DNA from 2 places in the Vibrio sp. 9-16B-A1 genome. Region 1 is predicted to be linked to the other one. Evidence: predicted binding sites of a transcription regulator. Region 1 holds the regulator's gene; the other holds the start of a gene.
The links. Region 1 encodes PurR, which represses purine synthesis genes. Its sites were predicted from a motif close to TNANGNAAACGTTTNCNTNA; they were not measured.
Positions count from the first base shown of each region.

Region 1 (6,332 bases):
GCGGCAGAGGTAAACCCTCTGATGCGCTATTTCAAAGACCGTGACCTCTCTATTCCAACCCTGTACCTGATGGGGGAGAGGGATTACATGTTCATCCAGCCGGTGAAAGAGATGGTGAAAGTGCACCAGGAGAGCACGCTTGTGGAAATTCCTGGCTGTGGTCACGTCTGTAACGTGGAAAAGCCGGATGAGTTTAACCAGACTTCGATTGATTTTATTCGTCAGCACGCCTGAGTTCTCTACTCAGGCTAACATTTAAAGACTCTTGCCGCACTTCCAGCATACTCCAAACTGCGCTTCAATCTCCTCCTGGCACTCCGGACAGCGCCAGGGTTGCCCCGGATTCACATTACTCATTCTGTGCTGTTCTATCAGTCCGCTGGCCTGCTTAAACTGCTCAGGTCTGAACAGCCAGATATACGGTTCGCTGTCTGAGCCGAATGGCAGCTCTCCCTGCAGCCCGAACAGCCCCTCACCCCGCACTTCAGCATCTATGCCATGGGTTTTCAGCATCTCACACAGGATATGAGCCTCAGGCGGTGTGGAAGCGTGACACAGCTTCATGAACGCCCCTCAGATGTGCCGTCCGGTACGCTGCGAAACCTTGCCATCAGCCATTTCACTGCGACCGGGAAGATCCCCAGCAGGGCGAATGAGCCCAGTACCGCAGGGGAAGCGATACCTGAAAGCGATTCTATCTGAGCCAGCTGAGTACCGGCGTTGACGTACACTGCGGTGCCAGGCAGCATGCCTATCTGACTGATGAGATAGAAACGGCCGGCAGAGATAGGGGTCAGGCCCATCACCAGATTAATCAGAAAAAACGGGAAAACCGGGATAAGCCGCAGGGAGAAGAGATAAAACGCGCCGTCGCGCTCAATGCCCTGATTGATGGTGGTCAGCTTACTGCCAAAGCGCTGCTGGACCCAGTCACGCAGCAGGTAGCGGCTGCTGAGAAATGCCAGGGTTGCACCAAGGGTGCTGGCGAAAGAGACCAGCAGCAGGCCGTTGGTAAAGCCAAACAGGGCGGCAGCCAGCAGGGTAACCACGGTAGCGCCGGGAATGGAAAGCGCGGTCACCGCAACGTATAAAAGAAAGTAGCCACCAAAGGCTAACAAAAAGTTTTGTTCAATAAAGCCCGCCAGCGCCGCCTGCTGCGTTTTGGCGTTTTCCAGAGTCAGCAGGGGACCAAACTGATAACCCAGCCCCACAATAGCGGCTAACAGTACGATTCCGATAACGACCTTTTTGTTCATCTCAATATTCCGTTTTTATGTCTCTTAGAATTATGACAGGGAAACAGTGAGATTTCTTTCAGATATAAAGAGTTTCATTGTGGTGGCCGGTAAAGCCCGTAAACTGCGTACCACGTACCACGTACCACGTACCACGTACCACGTACCACGTACCACGTACCACGTACCGCGCAACCAAAAACACCGGCATCAAGCCGGTGTTTGTTCACGTTAAATTTTTAGCCCACCTGACTGAGCAGTTCATCACGCCGGGCCTGTGGAATAACAGACCAGTGACTGCCGCGGATCGCTCCCTCAAGCGCCCATAACAGTTCTACGCCCACTTTGCCTGAATGGCTTTGCTGGATGGCTTTATATGCGCCTGCTGCACCCTGATTTTGCAGCTCTTCCACACTGCAGATACCGGCTTTTTTAAGCATTCGTTCGGTACCAAGGCGAAGATTAGGCAGATCTTTCAGACGGTCAGGTTTGGCCTGAGCCTGCTGCTCTTTCTCCTGGCGGGCAATTTCGAGTGCGTGGGTGGCTTCTTCAATGATGATGTTCGGTGTCTGCCACATTGCCTCTGGCAGGGCGAAGTATTTGGTGACCACGGGGAAGCCGCGTTTTTTGTAAATGTAAGGTTCGAAGCCGGCCAGTTTGAAATCTTTTGCTTTCTGGTTGTCAGCGCGGATGAAAAGGGTATCGCCAACCACCAGTGCAAACATTACGTCGTCCGCGAAGACGCCGAAGCCTCCGAACATTGAACGGGATTTAATAGTTCCCAGACTCTCGAAGAGTCTCAGCGAGTTTTTTAGAGTAGGTTTGTTCATGCTGTATGTCCCGGTTTAGAAGTTCCGCCACTAAATTCAGGTCCGAGCATTTGAGCAAATCGATGCATGACTGATAGCGCGAGCTCGCGCTGGTGTGCATATTTGCCATCGGCAACCCCGCTACCATCCCAGTCCCTGACACGTCTCAGTTACTGGATTAGGCCGGTGGCTTTGCGTCCCACCCTTTCAGGTGGTTTGCCCTGTGCGTGACATCAGTTCAGGTTTTCATTTGAAATCGTATTTCGGAGAAAGCCTGATATAAAAAATAATAGTGAAAAAGCGGAATTAACATCACACTCGTCTGCATTTAGTGTGACATTGATCCAAATAAAAGCACGCGTTATGCGTGCTTTGTTTCATTATGCTGCCTTATCCAAGGCGTTTAACTGACTTACGTTCAACCAGCTCAGGTTGCATCTCGAACACGCGGCGCTCATGTTCTTTATCTTTGATGCGCTGCAGCAGCAGCTCGAATGCTGTTTTACCCACACGGCGTTTAGGCTGGTGGATGGTCGTCAGTGGTGGCGAGAAGTACGCCGACAGGTCCATGTTATCGTAACCGATCACGGAAACATCATCAGGGACGCGTAAGCCTTTTTCCTGAAGGCGGCTGATAAGACCCAGCGCCATGGTGTCATTGAAGCAGAACACAGCGGTCGGACGTTTGTCCATCGCCAGGATTTGCTCTGCTGCCATGACAGCAGTATCACATTCGAAGTTACCTTCAATGATGTTCTTCTCTTCGAATGGCAGACCGGCTTCTTCCATTGCGCGTTTGTAACCGGCGATACGCTCTTTACAGATCGCTTTCTCAAACTGACCAGACAGACACATAATGTCTTTGTGGCCGTTTTTGATCAGATAACTGGTCGCCAGGTAGCCACCTTCTTCTGAGTTATCGATGATCTTATCGGCACCTGAACTTTCAGGGCCCCAGTCCATGATAACTTTAGGGATGTCCGCGTGAGCATCAAGCATTTCACGCAGCTCTTCGGTCAGGTCAGAACACATCACCAGGATGCCGTCGACACGTTTTTCTGCCAGCATGCGGATATAGTCGCGCTGCTTTTCGTAGATACCGCCTGTATTACACAGGATCAGGGTGTAGCCCTGGCGGTAACAGTAGCTTTCCACACCATCAACCACTTCCGAGAAAAACGGGTTGGTTGACTGGGTGACCAGCATACCGATAGTACGGGTAGTATTACATTTCAGACTGCGCGCTACGGCACTCGGAGCATAGTTTAGCTCTTTTACTGCCTGCAGCACTTTTTCCTGCGTTGCTTCAGCAACAAAGCGGGTTTTGTTAATCACGTGCGAGACTGTGGTGGTGGACACCCCAGCTAAACGCGCAACATCTTTAATTGTGGCCATATATTTGTTCCTGTTTCTGCCGTATGGGCGCTTTTATCAGTTCTGCCGCAGGGGAAAAGGCCATACTGCGGTCAGAAAAGTTGGCGTGAAAAGCGAACCTGGCTGAAAACATATCTGTTAAAAAACAAAAAACCGCTAACTAACAGCGGCTTACCTTGCTTTCCAAATGGTTTATCATATTTTATCGTTTGCGGTCACAATTCTAGACTCATAATTGAGACCTGACAATCATAAATATGTCATTTTGCCGCGTTTCCATCACACAAATTAATTTTTCTTAACGCCAGCTAAAAAGGTCTGGCAGGCCTATTCGCCCGCCAGGTAGTGTCCGTCCAGGATCAGGAAGTCATGCAAAAGCGACGCTACCGCGGCATAAAAACCAAACTCGTCAAACTGCTGACATTTTTGCTTAAACTGAGGAACCCAGCTCAGCAGGTACTCATCAATGAAGGCTTTCTGTTCCAGGAGCGATGCTTCGAACTTCTCCGGTTTTTCACACTCGTTGGAGCGGATGATGAGGTTACCCAAAAAATCGAGCTCAACGGCCAGGTGATCCGCCGGTTCGTTGAAGCCTTCCTGCATTGAAATGCCTTTTTCCTGCATCAGTTCTTCCATCTGCCGGGCAGGCTCATCATTGAGCAGGCCGCTTTTGCCAATGTACATCGAGGCATAGGGCAGGGCGGCGTTTTTGTCAGTGGTCAGGAACAGACCACAAAAGTCAGCGGCCAGTTCGATCATGGCATCTTCTCTGTCCTGCAGACGGTTAAGGGCATCAACCAGGGCGGTAGTGGACGCTTTCAGCTGCTCTGTTTCACCCAGGCCGCTGATGAAGCTGCGGATCTCAGGGGTGTGATAGGTCGCCAGCTCTTTTTCATTGATCTCCCTGGCAAAGAGGCTGGACAGCCACCAGTATATTTCGGCACGCTTTTCGTTAAACAGCTTGCTCTCTTGCATGTCGGGTACTCCGTAAACTATTGATGTGGCGATTGTATCGCATATATATGAACAGCATCCGGTCGGGTTATGTAAGAAAAAGTGTTGTTTTGACAATATGTTAACAGTCGTCTCCGGTTTGTCTTGCATCAATAAAACCCGGGAAACACTATTAATTTTAGCCTATTTGCTAGAAATGTAACGGATTGTGAATAGAATAATAATGAAATCAGAAGAAATATAAGTGGTGTAGATGAGCTATCACGTTTTGGTCGTTGAAGACGATGTAGTAACACGCAGCAAACTGGCGGGTTACTTTCAAAATGAAGGGTATACCGTCAGCGAAGCCGAAAACGGCGAGCAGATGCGCGAAGTGCTGGCAAACAGCAGTGTGGATCTGGTGATGCTGGATATCAACCTTCCCAGTGAAGATGGGCTGATGCTGACCCGGGAGCTGAGAAGCCAGTCGGATATCGGTATTATCCTGGTGACCGGCCGTACCGACAGTATTGACCGCATTGTCGGGCTGGAAATGGGGGCAGATGATTACGTGACCAAGCCGTTTGAGTTGCGCGAGCTGCTGGTTCGGGTGAAAAACCTGCTGTGGCGGATTTCTCTGGTGGCTGAGGCCCGCTCAAGTGAGACCCGTAAGGAAGAGTCCGGACAGCTTATCCGTTTTGGTGAGTGGACCTTTGATGTTCAGCGCCGCGCGCTGAGCCGTAATGGTGAGCCGGTGAAACTGACCAAGGCCGAGTATGAGCTGTTAGTCGCGCTGTCGTCTCATCCTAATAAAGTACTGAGCCGTGAGCGTATTCTGAACATGATCAGTCACCGTGTGGATGCGCCTAACGACAGAACCATTGATGTTCTGATTCGGCGTATGCGTGCCAAGATGGAGCAGGACCCGAAGAACCCGCAGATCTTTGTGACGGTCCACGGTGAAGGGTATATGTTTGCCGGAGACTAGTTCAGGGCTGCGGATATACGCATAAAAAAACGGGAGCACTGACAGTGCTCCCGTTTTTCTTAATGAGAGTGTTTTTACTCCATCGGAGAAACTTCCGTTGCAGGAGTTGTTGTGGTTGGCGCTGCGTTGGTGGATGCTGAAGCCTGACTATGAGTGTCGGCTGCAAAATCTCTCAGGCCGCTCCACAGCTGGCCCATGGTTTCATGCCAGTAGGTTTCGCTCCACTCCAGGTATTTGGCTGACGGGCGGTAGCGGTTCCATGCCTGCATCTGTGCATCGTGTGCCAGGAAATTAGTCGGGGCAGGGATTGGGTCCAGGCCTGCATCATGGAACTCATTCATCGCGCGCTCCATGTGGCTGGCAGAGGTCACCAGTACCATGCGTTTGCGTGAAACAAACACGGCGGCCTGGCGTGCTTCTTCCCAGGTGTCTTTGGCGGTTTCAAGCAGCACAATATCGGTTTTGGGTACGCCGAGCGCCAGTGCAACTCTGGCCATCATGCGGGCGTGACTGATTTCTGAGCCCCCGGCATAACCTGAGAGGATCAGTTTGGAGCCCGGATACATTCTCAAAATCCGGATCCCTTCAGTCAGGCGCATCAGAGCTATCCTGCTCAGCTCAGAGGTGGGCGGAATATCGTCATCGACAATATGGCCGTTCCCCAGCACCATCACGTAATCAATCGTTCCTTCGACCGGAAGAAAGCCTTTGTACTGGCGTTCAAGTGGCATCAGGAGCTTAGAGGCGACAGGCTGGAAAGAGGCAAGGAAGATGCCGGTAAACGACATCAGAATGATTGCGCAGCCCGTGGCTCGTCTTGAGGTGAATGCCACCAGTATCAGCCCCAGCATGCCCAGGATAAGCAGGGCAGGCAATGGCATCAGCAGGGAAGCAAACACTTTTTTCAGCTCAAACATATACAAATAGTCCGAAAAATCATCACTTGGTTATGAAAAAGGCACACAGACCTTTATTAGTTGAAATCCTGTGCCA
Region 1 is NZ_JBSDZD010000002.1:212,231-218,562, reverse strand. Features, by position in the region: gene ACVB80_RS04700 (alpha/beta fold hydrolase) at 1-234, shown strand, start outside; gene ACVB80_RS04695 (DUF2007 domain-containing protein) at 256-564, opposite strand; gene ACVB80_RS04690 (TVP38/TMEM64 family protein) at 561-1,256, opposite strand; gene ACVB80_RS04685 (TfoX/Sxy family DNA transformation protein) at 1,475-2,065, opposite strand; cyclic di-GMP riboswitch class I at 2,173-2,275, opposite strand; gene purR (HTH-type transcriptional repressor PurR) at 2,435-3,439, opposite strand; gene torD (molecular chaperone TorD) at 3,746-4,393, opposite strand; gene torR (two-component system response regulator TorR) at 4,626-5,339, shown strand; gene elyC (envelope biogenesis factor ElyC) at 5,414-6,256, opposite strand.

Region 2 (6,332 bases), on a different contig from region 1:
AGCCTGTCATCACGAACCAGAGTCTGCATCGCGTCAAAGAAACCTTTCAACTGCTCAGCATTGTCCACGTCTGCCGGCTTGTCACCCAGCTGCTTGTAAACCTGCGCCAGTGCGGTAGCGCCCAGACGGTTCTTACCGTTACCAAGATCAACCAGAAGCAGTGAAGTCTCGCCCTTGTCAGTACGCAGCTGAGGCGTCACTGTCTTGCGAACGTCTTCAACGCGGCCAAACGCAGTGATAACCAGAGACAGCGGTGAAGTCACTTCTTTGTCTTCGCCGTTCTCGTTCCACTTAGTCTTCATAGACATTGAATCTTTACCCACAGGGATAGTCAGACCCAGCGCCGGACACAACTCTTCGCCCACCGCTTTAACTGCTTCGTACAGACCCGCGTCTTCACCCGGGTGACCCGCAGGAGACATCCAGTTTGCAGAAAGCTTGATGCGCTTAATGTCACCAATGTCGGAGCCTGCAATGTTGGTCAGGGACTCACCCACAGCCAGACGTGCTGACGCGCCAAAGTCCAGCAGAGCAACCGGAGTACGCTCACCCATAGACATGGCTTCACCGTGGTAAGTATCGTAGCTCGCTGCAGTTACTGCGCAGTTCGCTACCGGCACCTGCCATGGACCTACCATCTGGTCACGTGCAACCAGACCCGTTACCGAACGGTCACCGATGGTGATAAGGAACGTCTTCTCTGCAACGGTTGGCAGACGCAGCACGCGGTCAGCCGCTTCATTCAGCTCAATACCGTCACGGTTGATTGCCGGGCTGTCTACTTTCAGCGTTTTCGCATCACGGTGCATCTTCGGCGGCTTGCCAAGCAGGATATCCATAGGCATATCGATTGGCGTGTTGTCGAAGTGTGAATCTTCCAGAGTCAGGTGACGCTCTTCAGTTGCCTCACCCACTACTGCGTACGGTGCGCGCTCACGCTTACAGATAGCGTCGAACACGTCCATATTTTCAGGAGCAACCGCCATTACATAGCGTTCCTGGGACTCGTTACACCAGATTTCCAGCGGGCTCATGCCCGGCTCATCGTTTGGTACGTCACGCAGCTGGAATTTACCGCCGCGCTCGCCGTCGTCTACCAGCTCAGGCAGTGCGTTAGAGATACCGCCCGCACCCACATCGTGGATAAAGGCGATTGGGTTTTGCTCACCCAGCTGCCAGCAGCGGTCGATCACTTCCTGACAACGGCGCTCCATTTCAGGGTTTTCACGCTGTACGGAAGCAAAGTCCAGATCTTCTGCCGACTGGCCAGAGGCCATAGAAGAAGCCGCACCGCCACCCAGGCCGATGTTCATCGCCGGACCACCCAGTACGATCAGTTTTGCACCAACCGGGATCTCTTTCTTCTGTACGTGCTCGTCACGGATGTTACCCATACCACCAGCGATCATGATTGGCTTGTGGTAACCACGGATCTCTTCACCCGCGTGAGAGGTCACTTTTTCTTCGTAAGTACGGAAGTAACCCAGCAGGTTAGGACGGCCAAACTCGTTGTTAAACGCCGCGCCACCCAGAGGGCCTTCGGTCATGATGTCCAGCGCAGTTACGATACGGCCAGGCTTGCCAAAATCAGTTTCCCATGGCTGCTCGAAGCCAGGAATACGCAGGTTAGACGTGGTGAAACCAACCAGACCCGCTTTAGGCTTGCCACCGATACCGGTCGCGCCTTCGTCACGGATTTCACCACCGCTGCCGGTAGAAGCACCAGGCCATGGCGAGATCGCAGTCGGGTGGTTGTGGGTTTCCACCTTCATCAGAATGTGCGCGTCTTCCTGGTGGTAACCGTACTGACGGCTTTCCGGGTTGGGGAAGAAACGGCCTACTTTAGAGCCTTCCATTACCGCTGCATTATCTTTGTACGCAGACAGAACGTAATCTGGGTGAGTCTCGTAAGTGTTTTTGATCATCTTAAACAGCGATTTTTCCTGGTCTACGCCATCGATAGTCCAGTCCGCGTTGAAGATCTTGTGACGACAGTGCTCCGAGTTCGCCTGAGCAAACATCATCAGCTCGATGTCGTTCGGGTTACGGCCCAGTTTGGTGAAGTTCTCAACCAGGTAGTCGATCTCGTCTTCTGCCAGCGCAAGACCCAAAGAAACGTTCGCTTCCTCCAGTGCTTTGCGGCCACCGGCCAGGATATCTACCTGAGCAACCGGCGCAGGCTCAGCTACAGTAAACAGTGCTGCTGCAGCTTCCAGCTCAGTGAAAACCACTTCCATCATGCGGTCGTGGATAAGCGCTTTCACGGCGTTGGTCTGTTCAGCATTCAAAGGCTGTGAAGATTCGATGTAGTACGCAGTACCACGCTCCAGACGTTTTACTTTGTCCAGACCACAGTTGTGTGCGATGTCGGTAGACTTTGAAGACCACGGAGAGATAGTGCCAGGACGCGGAGTCACCAGCAGTAAAAGACCTTGCGGCTCATGCTCTTCGATAGTCGGGCCGTAAGTCAGCAGCTTTTCAAGTTTGTCGAGCTCAGGCGCGTCAAGGTCAGCGGTCAGGTCAGCAAAGTGCATAAACTCTGCGTAAATACCTGTTACCGGCAGATCTTGCTCGCGGCAAAGTTCCAGTAGTTTGTTAACACGAAACTCAGAAAGAGCTGGGGAGCCACGCAAAATTCTCATGTGCTTAGGTCTCTTATGCAGTTAGTTAAGGTGATATTGGAATAAATTCAGCAGGTTAAGTACAATTTGTAAAACTTATCCCAATTTCACCTCGCTTGTGCGGGCGTATTATAGAGCAAAAATTTTTGTGACGTAACCACAAAAGCAACCGTTTGCGTGTTTTTTTTTAATCGCGGATTTTCCGGTCGCTTTTCACTGTTTTTATTTCTGCTGCTTTGCCCCCCCGGTGGGCTTTGGTATAAAGGCAGGCAGATATGATGTATGAGTGTTGGATTTTGAAGAATTACAGAACCAGAAACGGATGGATTAAAGTAGTCACCATCATGGCCGTAGGCCTTGGTCTGATTGGCTGCCAGATAGAGTCCGATCCGAAAAATGAACTCGAGAAAATTGTCGAGCGCGGCACCCTGCGGGTGGGTACGCTCAACAACCAGCTCTCATACTATATCGGCCCGGACGGGCCAACCGGACTCGACTACGAACTTGCCAAGAAGTTCGCCAATGAGTTAGATGTAAAACTCGAAATGAAACCCGCCTACCGTCTGGCAGAACTTTTTCCTGCGCTGCAGCGTGGCGAGATCGATATGATCGCCGCGGGTCTGAGCCAGACACCGGAGCGGCTGAAAAGCTTCCGCGCCGGTCCGACCTACTACTATGTCAGCCAGCAGGTGGTATACAAGAAAGGCGAGTACCGCCCGCGCAACCTGAAACAGCTGGCCGAAAGAGAGAAAACCCTCACCGTGGTAAAGGGCTCGCACTTTGAGCGCAGCCTTGAACTGCTCAGACAGGAACATCCGGAGCTCAGCTTTGACACGAGTTCAGACTCTGACGTCAACGATCTGCTGCAACAGGTATCGCAGGGAGAGCTGCAGCTGACCATGGCCGATTCGGTGGAACTGTCGCTTGCACAGCGGATCTACCCATCCCTGGCTGTCGCCTTTGAGGTGACCGAAGATCAGCCGACCTCCTGGTTTATGCGACGCTCAGACGATGAAAGCCTGTACGCGCTGCTGATCGAGTATTTCGGTGAAATGAAAGTCTCCGGAAAACTGGACCGGCTGGAAGAGAAATACTTCGGCCACGTTGAAAGCTTTGATTTTGTCGATACCCGCGCCTTTATCCGCGCGCTCGACAGCAAGCTGCCTAAATGGGAACCGCTGTTTAAGAAATACGCCAAAGAGTTCGACTGGCGCCTGATCGCTGCACTGGCTTATCAGGAGTCCCACTGGAATCCGCTCGCCAAATCTCCGACCGGTGTACGCGGTATGATGATGCTGACCCTGCCCACCGCGAAGAGTGTGGGCGTAACTAACCGCCTGGATCCAAAACAGTCAGTGCGTGGTGGCGTTGAGTACCTGCGCCGGATCGTGAAACGGGTGCCGGACTCCATTTCTGAGCACGAGAAGATCTGGTTTGCACTGGCGTCTTATAACGTGGGTTACGGCCACATGATGGATGCGCGCCGCCTGACCAAACGTCAGGGCGGTGACCCGGACTCGTGGGCCGACGTAAAAGACCGTCTGCCACTGCTGAAGAAGAAGAAATACTACAGCACTACCCGTTACGGCTATGCCCGTGGCGATGAAGCGCGTAACTACGTGGAAAACATCCGCCGTTACTACCAGTCGATCATCGGCCACTCAGACAAGAAACAGATCATCGACCAGACTCTGGACACCGGTGACCTGCTGGTGATCGATGTACCGGTTTCATCTGCGGTTTCCGCGGCAGCCTCTGTTGTCGAATCATCCCCGCTCAGCAGCGCGGAAAGCACTTCCTCATCGGCCACAGCCAGCAACAACTAATCCAATACTAAGATGTGCCACCATAATTTGGTGGCACGCCTCACAAATCTGCACTTTGTGGCACACCTCACCCCTTGAAAAGAGACGTGCAAACCCATACATTATTTTTGTGAATCAAAACGATCAGCGAAGTGTCATATAACCTTAATATGCGCCCGCTATAACAAACCTGTCAGGGGATAAACTGTCCTCAGACAGATGATAATAACAGGCCGAAAACGGCCGTCAGTTAGATTGGTAAGGGGAATACGAATGTTCTCTAAAAGAAGTAAAATGAACCGTCTGGTGAAAAAGTCGGTATCGTCCAACCGCCGTAAGCGTATGCTGTCCAATAACAAGAAAAAAGTTATCTGGCGCAGCCGTGGCTTCCTGGCGTGTATGGAATAAACCCTCAAATGGCAAACATCAGCTCTGGTGTTTGCCTTAAGACTCCCTCTCCTGCTTTCTCTTCTCTTTAATTTCCTTACGGCGACGTTTAAAAAACGCCTGCAACTGCTCCCTGCACTCCTGCTCCAAAAGCCCGGACTCTATCGTCGCATAGTGATAAGCCGCCTGGGATTCAAACAGATTCAGCACCGTACCCGCCGCTCCGGCTTTTAAATCCGGCGCCCCAAATACGATCCGCTTTACCCGGCTGTGCAGCAGCGCGCCGGCACACATCGGGCAGGGCTCAAGGGTCACGTACAGAGTCGTATCCAGCAGACGGTAGTTTTGCAGCTTATCCCCTGCTGCGCGCAGCGCCATCACTTCTGCATGAGCAGTCGCATCATTGGTGGTGATCGAACGGTTCCAGCCCTCAGCTATCACCTCTCCGTCTTTGACCAGCACAGCGCCAACCGGCACTTCGCCTTCCTGTTCCGCTTTTTCTGCCTGCGCCATGGCAAGGCGCATAAAGTGTTCGTCCTGAGGGGTAAATCCGGTCACGTGTTGCTCTCTTGGGGAAATAAGGCCGCTTAGTATACCAAACAAAAAGCCCGGCGCGATGGCCGGGCTTGTCATGAGATAAAGGGATCAGAAGCCCAGTGGCAGGCCAAAGGCAAAGAAAGCCACCAGCACACCAGACCACAGGGTCAGGAACGCCACAGAGTAAGGCACCATCATCGCTATCACATCACCAAAGGTCAGCTCAGGCTTGTACTTACGCATAAAGGCCAGTACCACGCCTGCATAGCTCATCATCGGCGTGATAATGTTGGTTGATGAGTCCGCCACGCGGTACGCTGCAGTCACCAGATCCGGGGTCATGTCCGGGTTCACCTGGTACAGCATAGGTACGAAGATCGGACCAAGCAGCATCCACTTAGAGGTCAGGCCGCCAACGAACAGGTTAATAACCGCCGTCGTCAGGATAAAGCCAACCAGCATCAGTGCCGGGAAGTCCTGCAGACCAAGGGACTGAAGGAAAGTCGCCCCCAGATAAGTCACATAAGTGCCCAGACCAGAGTAGCTCAGCAGCGCCAGGAAGTTGTAGCAGAAGAAAGTCAGTACCAGGATATAACCCATGGTGTTCATCTGCTTCACCATGGCCGCAACCACGTCCTGAAGCTTCTTAAACTTACCGGTCGCAAAACCGTAGCTCAGACCGGTGATGGCAAATACCAGCGAAATAAGCAGAATAATGTTGTTCAGGTAAGGAGTAACTTCCTTGCCCGCTTCATTGGTGTAGGTCGCCAGAGGACCAACCGCCAGGCCATAGATCACCGCCAGTGATACCAGCAGGCCAACACCTGCCCAGCGCAGACCTTTATTCTCTGCAGCGGTCAGCTCAAACTCGTCAAAGTTAACTTCTTCCGGCAACTGATAAGACATCTTCTCCAGACGCGGAGTCACAAAACGGGTAGTGATCCATGCGCCAACGATCGCCAGCATAAAAGTGGAAACCAGT
Region 2 is NZ_JBSDZD010000001.1:616,300-622,631, forward strand. Features, by position in the region: gene purL (phosphoribosylformylglycinamidine synthase) at 1-2,642, opposite strand, end outside; gene mltF (membrane-bound lytic murein transglycosylase MltF) at 2,966-4,447, shown strand; gene ACVB80_RS02830 (hypothetical protein) at 4,700-4,834, shown strand; gene tadA (tRNA adenosine(34) deaminase TadA) at 4,871-5,446, opposite strand; gene ACVB80_RS02840 (AbgT family transporter) at 5,459-6,332, opposite strand, start outside.
Region 2: a site for PurR is predicted at 2,783-2,802, ahead of purL (phosphoribosylformylglycinamidine synthase). Genes of this name have one in related genera too.